4 regions of the Oceanobacillus aidingensis genome follow, and region 3 is predicted to be linked to each of the others. Evidence: predicted binding sites of a transcription regulator. Region 3 holds the regulator's gene; each other region holds the start of a gene.
The links. The regulator LexA, encoded in region 3, represses DNA repair genes until DNA is damaged. The targets are predictions, from matches to a motif close to CGAACATATGTTCG.
Positions count from the first base shown of each region.

Region 1: parE (DNA topoisomerase IV subunit B) is a predicted target of LexA. The motif match lies at 3,049-3,062, and genes of this name have one in related genera.
Region 2: ACFO3P_RS01290 (ImmA/IrrE family metallo-endopeptidase) is a predicted target of LexA. The motif match lies at 1,969-1,982, and genes of this name have one in related genera.
Region 4: recA (recombinase RecA) is a predicted target of LexA. The motif match lies at 1,988-2,001, and genes of this name have one in related genera.

Region 1 covers NZ_JBHSFT010000049.1:294,698-298,876, reverse strand. The annotation lists gene parC (DNA topoisomerase IV subunit A) at 1-1,026, opposite strand, end outside; gene parE (DNA topoisomerase IV subunit B) at 1,052-3,007, opposite strand; gene ACFO3P_RS20855 (CoA-binding protein) at 3,845-4,179, opposite strand, start outside.
Region 2 covers NZ_JBHSFT010000001.1:295,662-299,840, forward strand. The annotation lists gene ACFO3P_RS01285 (DMT family transporter) at 462-1,379, shown strand; gene ACFO3P_RS01290 (ImmA/IrrE family metallo-endopeptidase) at 1,481-1,948, opposite strand; gene ACFO3P_RS01295 (helix-turn-helix domain-containing protein) at 2,055-2,429, opposite strand; gene ACFO3P_RS01300 (helix-turn-helix domain-containing protein) at 2,585-2,818, shown strand; gene ACFO3P_RS01305 (dicarboxylate/amino acid:cation symporter) at 3,361-4,179, shown strand, end outside.
Region 3 covers NZ_JBHSFT010000050.1:269,722-273,900, reverse strand. The annotation lists gene tkt (transketolase) at 1-299, opposite strand, end outside; gene ACFO3P_RS22350 (DUF896 domain-containing protein) at 392-625, opposite strand; gene ACFO3P_RS22345 (YneB family resolvase-like protein) at 691-1,347, opposite strand; gene lexA (transcriptional repressor LexA) at 1,736-2,356, shown strand; gene ACFO3P_RS22335 (hypothetical protein) at 2,568-2,831, shown strand; gene spo0A (sporulation transcription factor Spo0A) at 3,103-3,885, opposite strand.
Region 4 covers NZ_JBHSFT010000050.1:126,098-130,276, reverse strand. The annotation lists gene rny (ribonuclease Y) at 1-606, opposite strand, end outside; gene recA (recombinase RecA) at 876-1,919, opposite strand; gene ACFO3P_RS21575 (competence/damage-inducible protein A) at 2,118-3,365, opposite strand; gene pgsA (CDP-diacylglycerol--glycerol-3-phosphate 3-phosphatidyltransferase) at 3,362-3,940, opposite strand; gene ACFO3P_RS21565 (helix-turn-helix domain-containing protein) at 4,136-4,179, opposite strand, start outside.

The sequences.
Region 1 (4,179 bases), on a different contig from region 3:
GAGTGTCGGCGTTTTATCTTTGATAGCAACCATATTGAAATGGTATGTGATCTGCAGGTCTGTGTTTTTATATAAAAAGTTTAAAATACCCTCACTATTTGCATCCTTCTTTAACTCAACAACAATACGGAGGCCTGTCCGGTCTGTTTCATCGCGTACTTCCGCAATGCCCTCGACCTTCCTGTCAATACGGAGCTCGTCCATTTTCTTCACCATTGCTGCTTTGTTCACCTCAAAAGGTACCTCTGTCACAACGATTTGTTCACGGTTCCCTTTTAACGTTTCAATGGCTGCCTTTCCGCGAACGACAACCTTTCCTTTGCCGGTTTCATATGCTTTTTTGATTCCTTCGACCCCTTGAATAATGCCGCCGGTCGGAAAATCAGGTCCTTTCAGCACACGCATTAAATCATCTACACTTGATCCCGGTTTATCGATTCGCATAATCACTGCATCGATTACTTCTCCTAAATTATGAGGAGGAATGTCGGTTGCATAGCCTGCGGAGATTCCTGTAGAACCATTTACTAAGAGATTCGGAAATTTCGCCGGTAAAACAACCGGCTCATCGGTTGTTTCATCAAAGTTAGGAATGTATTCAACTGTCTCTTTGTCAATATCCCGAAGAAGCTCTGACGCAATCGGAGATAATCTTGCTTCTGTATAACGCATTGCTGCAGGGGGATCTCCATCAATACTGCCGTTATTCCCGTGCATTTCTATCAGTCTGTTACGTACCTTCCAGTTTTGGCTTAAGCGGACCATTGCTTCGTATACAGAAGAATCTCCATGTGGATGGTAATTACCGATTACGGTTCCAACCGTTTTAGCAGCTTTTCTAAAATTCTTGTCATGCGTATTTCTCTCTACATGCATGGCATAAAGAATACGCCGCTGTACAGGCTTCAAGCCGTCTCTGGCATCAGGCAGCGCACGATCTTGAATGATATATTTACTGTATCTTCCGAAGCGATCTCCGATAACTTCTTCTAAGGGGAGATCTAAATATTTCTCTGTTTGATCCAAATGGAATCACTCCTTACAATCCGAACTAATCTTCCTTATGAATATTTTCATTTTCTAAAATGGTTGCATCTTCTTCCAAACCAAATTTAACATGACCTTCAATCCATTTACGGCGGGGTTCTACTTTATCCCCCATTAACGTTGTTACTCTCCGTTCTGCACGCGCTATATCATCAATGGATACACGAATAAGGGTACGTGATTCCGGGTTCATCGTTGTTTCCCACAATTGATCCGCATTCATCTCCCCGAGACCTTTATAACGCTGAATATCATAGCCATTTTTTAATTCCTTCACTGCTTTTTGGAGTTCATTTTCATCCCAGGCATAACGTGTTTTTTCTTGTTTTCCCTTTCCTTTTGATACTTTAAACAGCGGCGGGAGAGCAATAAACACTTTTCCCGACTCCACTAAAGAACGCATATATCGATAGAAAAAGGTTAACAACAGCACTTGAATGTGCGCTCCATCGGTATCTGCATCGGTCATAATAATAATTTTATCATATTGGACGTCTTCCAAATTAAAATCTCCGCCGACTCCGGCACCTATCGTATGGATAATCGTTGAAATTTCTTCATTTTTAAAGACATCCTCCAGCTTAGCTTTCTCCGTATTGATAACCTTTCCCCGGAGCGGAAGCACAGCTTGGAATTTACGGTCGCGCCCTTGCTTTGCTGAACCGCCGGCAGAGTCTCCCTCTACAAGATAAAGTTCATTCTTTTTTGGGTTCTTTGATTGTGCCGGGGTCAGCTTTCCGCTAAGCAACGTATCTTTTCGTTTTCGTTTCTTTCCGGTACGTGCTTCCTCACGTGCTTTTCTGGCAGCTTCCCGTGCTTCTTTTGCACGGATAGATTTTTTAATCAGCAAAGAAGAAATCTCTGCATTTTCCTCTAAAAAGTATGTCAGATGTTCAGATACTACGCCATCAACGGCCGAACGGGCTTCTGTTGTTCCCAGCTTGCCTTTTGTCTGCCCTTCAAATTGCAGCTTATTCTCCGGAACACGGACGGACACAATCGCAGTTAATCCTTCCCGGATATCTGTCCCTTCCAAGTTCTTATCTTTTTCTTTTAATAACCCTGCTCTTCTTGCATAATCATTTATGGTACGGGTAATTGCTGTTCTGGCTCCAAATTCATGTGTACCGCCGTCCCTGGTCCGCACATGGTTTACAAAGGAAAGCATATTTTCAGCAAAGCCGTCATTGAACTGAAAGGCAAATTCAACTTCAATTTCCGATTGCTCCCCTTCAAATGAAACAACTGGCTGAAGCACGTCCTTCTCCTCATTAAGCCACTCTACGAAAGATTTTAGGCCTTCAGGATATTCATAAACCTGCCGCTCTCCATTGTGTTCATCCTTCAGTTCAATTTTTAGCCCTTTTAATAAGAAGGCAGACTCCCGTAAACGCTCGGAAATTGTTTCAAAATTAAATACCGTTGTCGAGAAGATAGATGGATCCGGCTTAAAATGAATGCAGGAACCTTTCTTTCTGGAAGGTCCTTTATCCTCTAAGGTCGTTGCCGGATGTCCTCCATTTTCAAAACGCTGCTCATATTTATGACCGTCGCGGTAAGTGGTTACTGTCAGCCATTCCGATAAGGCATTAACAACAGAAGCACCTACCCCGTGCAATCCTCCGCTTGTTTTATAGCTTCCTTGCCCAAACTTTCCGCCTGCATGTAGCACCGTAAATATAACCTCAGTAGTTGGTTTTCCGGTTGCATGCATTCCGATCGGCATACCGCGGCCGCTATCTTCCACAGAAATACTGTCATCTTTATGTATGGTTACCGTAATTTGATTGCCATGACCAGCCAGCGCTTCGTCAACAGCATTATCAACAATTTCATAAACAAGATGATGCAGCCCGCGAATGTCTGTACTTCCAATATACATCCCTGGGCGTTTTCGTACAGCATCCAGTCCTTCCAGCACCTGAATGGAGCTATCAGAGTATTGATATTCTTTCTCCACGAATCATCTTCTCCTTTCAATACTACCTCTATATACATCATAGAACATTCGTTCTTATTAAGCAAACAGAAAATTATCCTGCTTGTAACACGAACACGATGTTCCTGTATTAGCGTTCCTCATAAATGTTTATCCTCGATACGAGTCAGCGATTCAATCAGGACTTACATGATTAAAAGTATAAGGAGCTTCGGAAAAGCAGCTTGCACTTTCAAGAGGCCCTTTTAAAAAATGCCATGCTTTCTAATAAAGTGAAACTTCATTACAATCTTCTAACAGAAAAACAATTTTTGTTGATAAAAATCTGCAGGTTAGAATTAGAGGCAGCTATACTTATATTACGCTTCTTTCAACCCTTGTTCTATCTATATAACATGAAGCATCCTTTCGAGGAAAGTTTATAAACGCTTATCGGTGATAAATAAAACCTTGTTTATACACTATAGAGCAAAATTTGTTTCTCCGTCTAGTCTAAACATGCTCATTCCACATAAAGGGCAAACGCACTATATCCATATTTACATCATTAATATCTTATGGGAAAAATCGCAGAAAAGCAAGATAATCATTTATTTGCATAGAACCACAGCCAATTGTTGAACCCGTTTTTTAGCAATGAGAATATACGTAAAAGTTCTCCGGCAGGACAAGTAACTGCACCAATGCGGGGCAATTTAATGCCGTTTTTTGCTGCAATAACCGTTGCATGATCTCTGTGATAAGCGCATAGTCAGCAGAAGATGCTTTTCACCCGGGCAAGCTGCCGGCTGCATCCGCTGAAACAAAAAGACCGAGCCAGGCTTATCATGCCTGGCTCAGTCTTTAATTGTTTATACACTATTTTAATAAAACTGCGTGTAACACCTTAATGCAAAGGTCCATAACGACTTCAAAATCATGCTCTTTTAAATAATTATAAGCTTCTTCGTTCACAATTCCCTGCTGCGCCCAGAACATCTTACAATTCGTCTGTACAGCATCTTTCGCGACATCAGGCAGATGCTCCGGACGGCGGAAAACATTGATAATATCGATTGGTTCGTCTACCTCTGCCAGGGAGCTGTAGGCTTTTTCTCCAAGAACCTCATCAATGGTTGGATTGACAGGAATAATTTTATATCCTTCCTCCTGCATTCTATGAGCTATTTGATACGAGGTTCTCTCTGGATTAG
Region 2 (4,179 bases), on a different contig from region 3:
TTAAAGAGTAAGAAAGTATAAAATGTTGAGGATAGCCGCTCCAACGGGTTTCATGGGGGGGAGTAATCTTAGGCCCCAGAAATACACTACGCTTTCCATGGGCCCCGAGCTCATCTCCTTTAAAGAAGACTTGCTGATTGGCAAGCCGACAGGCGCAGACAGAAGCATAGTCGCGCTTATGCCTATGGTAGAAAATAGAAGAACACTTTTTTCCTGCGGAGTCTTCCCACTAAGACTGCTGCGGTTACTCGCCCCGTCAAAACCGTTGCCCGCGGAAAGCGACTTCCCGAAGCGGACATCTGCTCGGCAAGAATATTAGTATTTTAAAGACCAAGTGATTTTCTTGGTTTCTCTTAATAAATACCGGGTTTTGGATAGGGGAACGGAGCAAGTGTATTGTTTTCTGCTATATATTTGCTTAAAATAAATACATTACGGTTTTTAGAAGGAAGGTTTCTTTATTGTATGTAATAATTGTTCTGGGGATCATTGCAGGAATGATGATTCCGCTGCAGACAGCAGTAAATAATCGGCTAACTGTGTTTACGAAAGCGGTGTTGCCGACATCCTTTTATTCCTTTTTATCTGGAAGTATTATTTTATTTTTCATTAATCTTATGATAGATCCTGATAAATTTACAGTATCATTCTTTGCAGATCAATCCTTTTCCTATGTCTGGTTTACTGGTGGTGTGCTTGGAGTAATTTTTCTTACAGGGAATATTATTTTACTGCCCAAAATTGGTGCAGCATTAACGGTTATTGTTACCGTAACAGGACAGATGGTGATTGGTATTTTGATTGATACCTTTGGCTGGTTTGGTGCAGAGGTAAAACCGTTGCATTTTATGCATATCGTTGGTGTTCTTCTTTTAATTGCCGGAATTGTCTATATGAATGCGAAAAAAAATCCCGGCGTTTCGCAGAGTCGTTTCCGGCTGTGGGTATTGTTCGGGATATGTACAGGAATGATGCCGCCGCTGCAGACAGCAATCAATAGTGCCTTGCGTTATGAAGTAGACTCCTTTATTTATGCTGCTTTTATTTCATTTATTGTAGGAACCGCTGTGTTATTTATTCTGTCGATGATAGTGAATAAAGGAGTAAAGTTAACACGTATTTCTGGAGATTTTAAATTAAAGCCCTGGCATTTTGCCGGTGGTGCACTCGGCGCAGCATATATCGCATCAAATATCAGTTTAATGCCTTATCTGGGTGTTACATTAACGATGATGGCTGCTATTTTAGGGCAGATTATCATGGGACTGTTAATTGATCATTTTGGGCTGTTTAACCTTCCGAAGTATTTAATTGATCAAAGAAGGGTTATCGCTGTTATTATGATTATCAGTGGGATAATCGTACTCAATATCTTTTAAGAGGATATTTAAAAATTCTTTTTCACTGTCCTTTTTGTACATGTATTTTAAGTTCGCAGACCTTGTTTCTTGCCTGTTGGAAAGGAAACAAGGTCTAATTTTTACCCTGTGAGATAGGAAGCGGTTTTTTCATACAGAGAAAAATGGTTATTATGGTACATCTCCAGCCTGTGCAGCGCAAAGGAAAATTCCACCGGAAAATGCTGCAGAATATCATAAACATTTTCGATATGAATCTGGTCCAGCATAAATGTCGGGATACAAAAATGATATGCAAAATGGTTGGCTTGATTTTCTTGCAGGTCGACAAAAAGGGAATGCATAAAACGCTGATCTCCTTCATGGAAAAAATAATGGCATAATTCATGCCCAAAGCATTGCCATATATTTTGCCGGGAAGTATTTGGAAGTACGATATAGTTATCTATCCGCATACTGACAGATGCTGCATAAATAATTTCAATATTTAAAGCTTGTGCAATAGAAGAAATGGAGAGCTCTGCCGGAGTCTGGATATTCAACTGCTTGTATAATGCTTCGACAAACTTTTCTACATCTGAATAGTACATTTGATTTCCCACCTTCAATAAGAATATATGTTCGGTTTGAAGTGCTAAAAATAAGGTGCAGCAAGTACACCTGTTTTTATATTGCTTATGGAAGTATAAATTAGCATTAGTCATTTTGATTGGCGTTATCGTTATTTGTTTTCTTTCTGTATAAAATATATTGTATCACATTTAAAGCTTCTTCTTTCTCATCTTCTGTCATTCGTTTCCAATTATGGAACATCAATGTATCTTGCTCCGACATCGGCTCCGGCCGGGAAGTATCCTTTGTTGAGGGAGACATAGATTTACCTAAAAGCCAATCTACGGAAACACCATATAAATTAGCCATTTTATGTAACGTGTCTGTGTCCGGATCACGATATTCTCTTTCATAACCAGATAAAGTACCATTTGAAATACCTAAAAGTTTCGAAGCTTCAATTTGTTTTAATCCAGCTTTTTCTCGTGCTTCTCTTAATCTTTGGGAAAGAATTTTCATAGTATCCACCTCAATATAGAGATAATACCATTTTTAATAAAAACAATAATATTTTTGAGCGAAATGCAAATTTTATTGTTTTCGTATATTGACTTACGCAAAGCGCTTAATTATAATTTAAAGTATAAAAACCAAAAGATGGATGGGGTGATTTAGTGGAAATACATGAGAAAATCGAATTTATCAGACAGCAAAAGCAGATAACGAAGACACAAATTGCAAAAAAATGCTCTAAAACTCCTGCCTGGTACACCAATATTTCCAAGGGAAAAACAAAGATAGATGTAGATACCCTGGAAAGAATAGCAGATGCATTAGAAATTGATGTGAAAATGTTATTTGATAAGGAGTTGAATGATGCATTAAATAAATGCAAAGAGCTTTTATAAACGAAAATAAAAAGGAAGAGATTTTATACACCCTAGATCAAAACGATACCTCGAAGAGCTGGAATGATATAACTATCATTAAGCGCCACATAGCTATCCCCTCAAAGAAAAATCTCTCAACCACAATATATTTTATCCTGTTATAATACGTAATTCGGGTTCTATCTCCTCGTTCATAGGGAGGTAGTTTTTTATTGGATAAATGAAGCTTGTGTTTTACTCAATAAAAAACTGGGTAAAGATTTTAAACATATTTATGTAATATGGAATATAATGTAATATTTAAAAACATACTATTCAAGTACCTTACATTTATGGTAGAATTTATCTTACTCTACAATTAGAATAAACCCTGTAAAATGTAGTCGCCTCAACTACAATGAAAAATCCAATAAATCTATGTTTTATATCCAATGAAAATAAAGTGTTTATCAAGAGTGAAGAATGACTGATTAAAGAGAAGGTAACTAGCAGTAAATAAAAAAACTTTGTTTCAGTTGGATATTTTTGTACCCGAAAACATAGTGAAAGGAAGAAGGTATATGGATTCTAAAAAATTAACGAGAAGAATATTAATTGCTCTGGTTGCTGGTGCAGCTGCTGGTATAGCACTGACATTTGCCCCGGAAAGTTTTTTTGAACCTCTCGATAAATATGTATTAGACCCCATTGGTCAAATATTTATTAATCTTATAATGATGTTAGTAGTTCCGCTTGTATTTGTATCCATTGTATTAGGAACAGCAGGCCTGGGAGACCCGAAAAAATTAGGAAAGATTGGTGTTTCCGCGGTTGCCTTTTTCTTAACAACAACGGCAATTGCAATCAGTTTAGGTCTAGGTTTGGGTTATTTGATCCAGCCGGGGTCGACAGGGATTTTTGATACGTCAAATGCAGAATACAGCGCAGATGAAGCACCGCCAATTATGGAGACGTTGATTAATATTGTTCCTGAGAATCCTATAGAAGCATTGGCATCTGGAGAAATGCTTCAGATTATTGCATTTGCTATCTTTATTGGGGTTGCATTGGCATTTTTAAGTGATAAAACAAAAGGAATATATAATCTATTTGAACAGGCAAACGAAATTTTGAATTGGTTAATTACAGTGATTATGCGATTTGCTCCGTATGGGGCATTTGCTTTGATTGCCTCAGCAATTGGTGATGCTGGACTGAATGCACTCGGTTCCATGTTGAGCTATATGTTAACGGTGATTGCAGGTTTGCTGCTGCACGCACTCATTATCTATTCGCTTGCTATTTGGCTAATCGGACGCGGGAACCCAATTACATTTTTTAAAGTATTTTTCCCGGCAATGGTGGTTGGCTTTAGTACTTCCAGCTCTAATGCTGCACTT
Region 3 (4,179 bases):
GGTGTTTTCGAATCCCATTGGCGGAATCCTTTTAAATCATCGATAGATACATTATAGCCTGATAAGTGTAACAGACTGTACAGCAGCATGGAACCATGACCTGCAGACAATACAAAACGGTCACGATTGAACCATTTGGAATGCTTTGGATTGTGATTCATAAAATCTGTCCAGAGTGTATACGCCATCGGTGCCGCACCCATCGGTAATCCCGGATGCCCGGAGTTTGCTTTTTCAATTGCATCGATGGAGAGCGTGCGAATGGTATTGATGGATAGTTCCTCAACTTGTTGTGTCATTGTTTTTCTCCTTCCACTTCAAAACATATTCTGTTTCTTCCTCTATTTTATAATGAAATCCGATACGATACAAGCTAAGTTAATATGATGTATCAGTGTTTCTTATTACGTTCCTGGTAATCACGAAGCTTTTGCGGGGTCACATCATTCCCGGCCGGGTCAATGACTGTCATCCCTTTTAGATGATTTTTAAAAGAACCCCGTACATTTGCCAGGTATTCTTTTCGAAGATTTTGCTGTTCTGTTTTTTCTTCTTCTGTTAAGCCTTCACTTTTCGCTTTATTAGCTAACATATTTATTCTATTTAATTTATCTTTAGACAACATAGCTTGTCCCTCCTTCGATTAAAAAAACAGGAGTTAAAATAACCTTCCTGTTTCTTTATCTTACGTCACGATTCACTTTCATTCAAGGAATTGATATATTCCTGGTAGCGGCGATGGATGGTTGCCTTTGATGCATGAAATCCAAGTCCTTTTAAAACTGTTGTGATTTCTTGAAACGTTAATTTATTCTGCCGCAGCCGCACAATCTCTTCCATCGGAATTTCAGCGCGTTCTCTTCCCGGGGATTGATTGATATGATGTAAATTTTCTTGAGGGTTATACCCATTTGATACAGCACGTCGCATTCCCCTTTTTATTTTCATATTATGTAGTTTACGCTGATATTCTTCCACTATACCGACGATGTTCAACACCATCGAATCCGCTTCATTCAGCTCAAGTTCTCCTTCATGGGTAACCGTGTAAATGGGGATATTAATTTTCCGGAGCTGATGAAATAAAGCAATTTTTGTATTTCCTCTTCCAAGCCTTGTTTCATCTTGAATACAAAGACAATCAGCTTCTTGATGAGAAAAATAATCAAGAAGCTTAAATATGCCATCTCTATCAATGTCATAGCCGCTGGCCTTCTCCTGAATACAATCCACAACCGTAAAATTTAATTTATCGGCCAGCGCAGATAACTCTTCATATTGTCTTTGAAGTGATGTTTCTTGTGTTTCTTTTTCTGTACTTACCCGACAATAAATAATCGTTCTCAATGTTTTATCCTCCAATAATAAACCGCTCTTTTTCAACTTTTCGGTGACAATTCTTTACAGAATCTGTCTTACCAGCATATTTGCTCTCTACAAAATAAGCAAGGAAATCAGTCGTCTGGTCAATCACTTAAATTGTAACCATCATCGTATATAAAAATATTAACGCAATAATAAAAGCTACAATATAAAAAGCATCAGACTTCATCAGTTTTTCAAACATATTAAAACTCCCCTTCGATATTTTATCTGGTTCCGGAACAGTTGTTCTTACTATAGTATATTTAGAACAACTGTTCCTGTCAATACTTTTTAGAACATTTGTTTGTAAATTGATTCATTCAATGCTATACTATGAATAACAAATACCTATGCTAGAGGGGAGTAAGTCATGACAAAACTATCAAAAAGACAGCAGATGATTTTTGACTTTATTAAAGATCAAGTAGAGCAGAAGGGCTATCCGCCTTCCGTACGTGAAATTGCAGTAGCTGTCGGGTTAGCTTCAAGCTCTACTGTTCACGGTCATTTAGAAAGATTAGAAAACAAAGGATATATTCGGAGAGACCCGACCAAACCTCGTGCCATCGAGATCATATATAATAATGAGAATGATGCGCCTAAGGATAAGGCCATTTATGTACCTGTAATAGGGAAGGTAACAGCCGGAATCCCGATTACTGCGATTGAAAATGTGGAAGAGTTTATTCCCGTTCCCAGCTCTTCTGCCGGACCGGAGGATAATCTGTTTGTACTTGTCATTGATGGAGACAGTATGATTGAAGCAGGCATCCTCGACAAAGATATGGTTATCGTAAAACAGCAAAGCTCTGCGGATAATGGAGATATCGTTGTAGCAATGACGGATGAAAATGAAGCGACTGTCAAACGTTTTTTTAAAGAAAAGACCCGTTTCCGCCTCCAGCCCGAAAATGCAACGATGGAACCTCTCTATTACGAAAACGTATCTATTCTCGGCAAGGTAATCGGCTTATACCGTCATATCCACTAAAAGGAATGTGCTTTAGAGCAGGAGCATGCGGGCAGTATAAGCTGCACATAGCAGAAACGTTAGAACATCCTCTATAGGTGATTTTATCGGCCAGTCAAAAAAGGTTAACGGGCACATTTGTCAGATGTGCCTGTTAACCTTTTTTCTAGTATAAAATTAATCCATTCATAATATGCTTAATATAAAGTACAAGTATAAGGAGTGTATAAAATTGACTGAAACGTTAAAAAAGAAACGCTGGCTTTATCTTCCAATCACCATTATCAGCTTTATTCTGGGAATTATCTATTTAACAAAGATTGCAGATTATTTAACACTGCCATTTTTATCAGCTCTTCTCATCATTGTCACTTTTTTAGAAGTTTACCCGGACAAGAACTATTTTTCCAAAAAGAATTTGATAAAAATCATTTCTGCTCTTGTGATTATTGCTCTTGCACTTTGGTACCAGGTTGCTGTTTTTATTCTTGGATAAGTGAATAAAGCATATACACAGCCTTTCATTTTATAAAAAGAAAACAGTTCTAATCAAAAAATAAGTAATGTCCCAACTTTTTAGAATATTTATTAAAAACACAAATTTTGCAATTTACTTGTAACAAATAAAATTGTACAACTCTTTTCTTCATAAATGGCTGTACTGCTTCCTGTTTATTGGATGCATCGGCAGGTTTTATATAATTTCCTTCTGTGACAATACGGGTTGCTAGTTATTTAAAGCTTTTTGTCAATACTTGCAGGCCATATTACGATACCTTATGCTCCAATCGTAATCGGTCAGCTACCATCGCAATAAATTCAGAATTCGTCGGTTTTGCTTTAGAAATATTGATGGTGTAACCAAATAATGCTGAAATGGAATCAATATTCCCTCTGCTCCAAGCTACCTCTATTGCATGGCGAATTGCTCTTTCTACACGGGAAGCAGTTGTATTGAATTTTTTGGCGATATCCGGATAAAGCACTTTTGTGATGGACCCCAAAAGGTCAATATCATTATAAACCATAGTAATTGCTTCTCTTAAGTACATATATCCTTTAATATGCGCAGGCACGCCTATTTCATGAATAATATTGGTTATATTCGCTTCCAGGTCCTGCTTTTTCTTACTTTCAATATTTGTTTTCGTCATATTTGATACTCTGGAAACCGCACTTCCCTGAACCTGCAGAATTTGATCAGCCAGATTCTGTATGTCAAACGGCTTCAGGATAAAATAAGAAGCTCCTAAATCAACTGCCTTCTTCATCACTTCTTCCTGACCAAATGCAGTCAACATAATAATATGTGGTTTTTTAGTTAATTCCATTTTTTTAATTTCATTTAAAACAGCTATTCCATCCATATGCGGCATAATAATATCTAATACCAGCACATCCGGTGTTTTCTCTTCAATCAACGGGAGGCAGTCCCTTCCGTTTAATGCTGTTCCGACAATTTCAATTTCTTCCTGTTCCCCAAAAAAGTCCTCCATTAATTGTATTAACTCACGATTATCATCAACAAAACACACAGATATTTTACTCACTAAAAAATCCTCCTTTTGCTTTTTATGCACCTATATCATATTCTACAAAAAACATAAATATCCTCTTTAAAATCAAAAAACTTTTGATTTATTTCGATTTTCTCAAGTATTCTTCGTTTTTCTCTTTTTTTCACCAACTTTCGACACAATTTTCAACGTATTATTGTATCCGTTTTCATTATATCAGATAGTAGTTGGAAATAAAATGCATATTTCCAATAAACATACTATATTTTAATGATTATTTAAAAACTAAAAAATGTCTATAATAGCAAACGCTACTACAGACATTTT
Region 4 (4,179 bases), 140 kb from region 3:
TGCGCATCTTTGCAGTGCAAGCGATAAGATATTTTTTGCTTTCTTATCAGCTTCCTCATTCGCACGATTTTCAGCTTCTTTAATCATGACTGCTGATTCATGCTGTACTTCTTTTTCGATGCGCTCTAAAATAACTTGTCTCGCCTGCTCGGTTGTATATCCTGAAATGCGCTCAAGCTCAGCTTGCTGCTCGTCTTTCATAGCTTCCACTTTGCTTTTCATTTCTTCCATTTGTTGTTGTTGTTCCACAAGAGTTTGTTCTTTCTGTTCGAGCAGAACCTCACGTTTGTCTAATGTTTCACCTTTTCTGTCCAGATTTTCTTCTTTTTGCATCAGACGATTTTCTTGCTTCTGAGCTTCCATACGACGCTCACGAATCTCATCTTCGGCTTGGCTCCGAAGCTGATGATTCTCATCTTTTGCTTCTAGAAGCGCCTCTTTCTTAGCAGTATCTGCATTTCTGCGTGCTTCTTCCATAATTTGTTTCGCTAAGGTTTCCGCACTAGAAATTTTAGCTTCTGCAATAGATTTACGTACCAGATAACCAACAACAAATACGACGACTAGAGCAAGCAAAATGGAGATGATAATAATCACAGTGTTCATAACTTCACCTCCTATTGCCTATAAAATTGTAAATTGCGTATTTGTCGGCATATCACATTTTCAAATGCATAAAATAAAGGTAATTTCATAATACAAATTATAAAATTATACACTATTAATATTAATTCTCACAAGCTTGAATGTCAAGGAACTCCCGATATAAATTATAATATATTGGAAATCTTGATAAATCATCTGCGTACATACTGAATATGTATTTTAGAAGATACTAAAAAACCATAGCACTGACTATGGTTTTTTAGTTTATATTAAAGGTCCAGACTTTCTTGCTCTTCTTTTGATTTTTCTTCACTTTGTTCCGGCTCTTTGTCCAGTTCATAGTGATCACGGATGGTCTTGCTGATTTCTTCAAATACTTCTTCATTTTCTTTCAGGTATTGTTTTGCATTTTCTCTGCCCTGACCTAACCGTTCTCCATTATAAGAATACCAGGCACCGCTTTTTTGTACGATATCAAGGTCTGAACCAATATCCAGAACTTCCCCTTCTTTTGAAATGCCCTTGCCATACATAATATCTACTTCTGCCTGCTTAAATGGAGGCGCTACTTTGTTTTTTACAACCTTAATACGGGCTTTATTCCCTACAGCGTCATTGCCGATTTTAAGGGTTTCAGCACGGCGCACTTCCAGTCTCACAGAGGAATAGAATTTTAACGCACGGCCGCCGGGAGTTGTTTCCGGATTCCCGAACATCACGCCTACTTTTTCACGAATCTGATTGATGAAGATAGCTGTTGTTTTCGATTTATTGATTGCTCCTGAAAGCTTACGGAGTGCCTGTGACATTAACCGGGCCTGCAAGCCGACATGAGAATCTCCCATTTCCCCTTCAATCTCTGCCTTCGGTACAAGTGCTGCTACAGAATCGACGACAACAATATCTACTGCGCCGCTTCGTACAAGTGCTTCAGCAATTTCTAAAGCCTGTTCCCCTGTATCTGGCTGTGATAATAAAAGCTCATCAATATTCACACCAAGCGCTCTTGCATAAACAGGATCAAGTGCATGCTCTGCATCAATAAAAGCAGCCTGCCCGCCCTGTTTTTGCGCCTCTGCAATAGCATGGAGCGCTACTGTTGTTTTACCGGAAGATTCCGGACCATATATTTCTACTACTCTTCCTTTTGGATATCCACCAATTCCAAGGGATACATCCAAAGCCAGCGATCCGCTTGGAATCGTAGCAATCTTCGGTATTTCATTCTCTCCCATTTTCATAATGGAACCTTTACCAAATTGCTTCTCTATTTGTCTTAAAGCCATATCTAAAGCTTGTTGTTTATCACTCACCGAAAATTCCTCCTTTATCTATCTGTATCCATCATACAATGATTTCATCAATTTAACAAGCAAAAAGACGAATAAATGTTCTTATATTTTCAAGACAGAATTTGCCTTAAAATTTAAAATCACTTGTAAAAACGTATTAAAAAAGGAAATCTCTAAGTCAGGTAAGGGTTAATTATTAAAACTTCCTTTTTTAAACTTTTATTTCAAATATTGATATAATAATTCAAACCCTTTTAAAGCAGCTCTTTCACGAATATTATTACGGTTGCCTGATAAAAGAATAGAACTTGATTCCACTATTTTCCCCTCATCGTAAATGGCAATATAAACTTGTCCGACCGGCTTTTCTTCCTGCGTTTCCGGACCAGCGACTCCGGTGAAGGAAATAGCGGTAGGTGTATTTAATTTCGTGGCAGCCTGCTCTGCCATTGCTTCGGCACATTCCTTGCTTACGACCCCATATTCCGAAATCCATTCCGGCGTCAAGCCCAATAAAGCTTCTTTTGCTGCTGTCTGATACGTTACCAGACTGCCGGCAAAGACATTCGATGCTCCAGCCGCCGATACAAGATTGCTAGAGAATAATCCGCCTGTTAAACTTTCTGCGGCAGCTAATGTTTTTCCTTTTTCTGCCAACAGCTCCATTACTTTATTCTCAATCGTCTGCTCATCCTCACCAAAGCAGTATGCTCCAATACGCGCTAAAATTTCTTGTTTTTTATCTGCAACCAGTTTTTGTGCCTCAGCCTTCGATGCAGCACTCGCAGTAACCCGGATAACCACTCCTTGGTCTTGTGCCAGCGGAGCAATCGTCGGATTTGTCTGTTCATGAATCATATCTGTTAATTCATGCTCCAGATTGGATTCGCCGATGCCGATAAATTTCAACACAGTAGATTGAATAACCTGCTGTTTACCCGTTAAGTTTTCCAGAAATGGAAATAGCTCTTCTGAAGAAATTTGCTTCATTTCCCGAGGAACGCCCGGCAGAAAGAACCAATGCGTATCCTGATAGTCGATATACATTCCCGGAGCCATCCCTGCATTATTTTTTAATACAGTGGCACCTTTGAAAACACGGGCCTGCTTCCGATTATTCGGTGTCATCGTGCGGTTTCGCTCTTTATAATAGCTTTCTATCTTTTCCATTGTTGTTTTATCTTCTATAATTTCAAGGCCTGTTAATTGTTCAAAGCCTTCCCGTGTCAGGTCATCTTCCGTCGGTCCCAGCCCGCCAGTAACAATTACAATATCTGAACGTGACTGCGCCAGACGAAATGCCTGTTCAACACGATCTAAATTATCTCCCACCACAGTATGGTTATAAACATTTATTCCATACGTAGCCAGCTGCTCCGACAGCCACTGTGCATTTGTATTCGCTATTTGTCCAAGCAATAACTCTGTCCCTACTGCAACGATTTCTGCTTGATAATTTTTTGTCATTTCGAATCCCTCATTATACTCCAGTTTTTAACAAAGTAGTCCACCCCTGAAATGATGGTGAATACTAAGGATAGATATAACATAATTGTACCAAATGGAAAATTCATATAAGAAAATGGAAAGTTATGCAATAACAAAGCAGCAATTGCAATCATTTGTGTTGCTGTTTTTAATTTGCCCATGCTGCCGGCAGCCATTACGGTTCCCTCGCCTGCTGCAACGAGTCTTAATCCCGTAACAGCAAACTCTCTGCTGATAATAATAATAACTACCCAAGCCGGAGCCAGTTCAATTTCTATTAACAAAATGAGAGCCGCCGAAACAAGAAGTTTATCCGCTAAAGGATCCATAAACTTCCCTAAATTAGTAACTAAGTTATACTTCCTTGCATAGTAGCCATCCACCCAATCTGTGCAGGCTGCAATGATAAAAATCAAGGCCGCCGCAAAGTGGGCAACAGGCAATTCTGCATTTCCAATATCCCAGCTTCCCCATGGAAACGGAACACTCATCAATATAATAAAAAGAGGTATCATTAAAATACGAGAAAAAGTTAACTTATTTGGTAAATTCATTTTACACCCTCCATCAAAAACTTGCTGCGCAGCTTTCCTATACTTTGTTGTTTAACATGTTAGCTGCGTTGACATCCTTCTTAAAGACCAATACCAGAATTATTAGCCCTATCGAAGGATGCATTTATTTTATAATTTCCCAATGGGCAAGAAGTAAACCCTCCTATATAAAAGGAGGGTTTACTTTTACTCCAATCATTCATTGTTCATCTGTAAATTGATGCGCTGATGGATAGCAG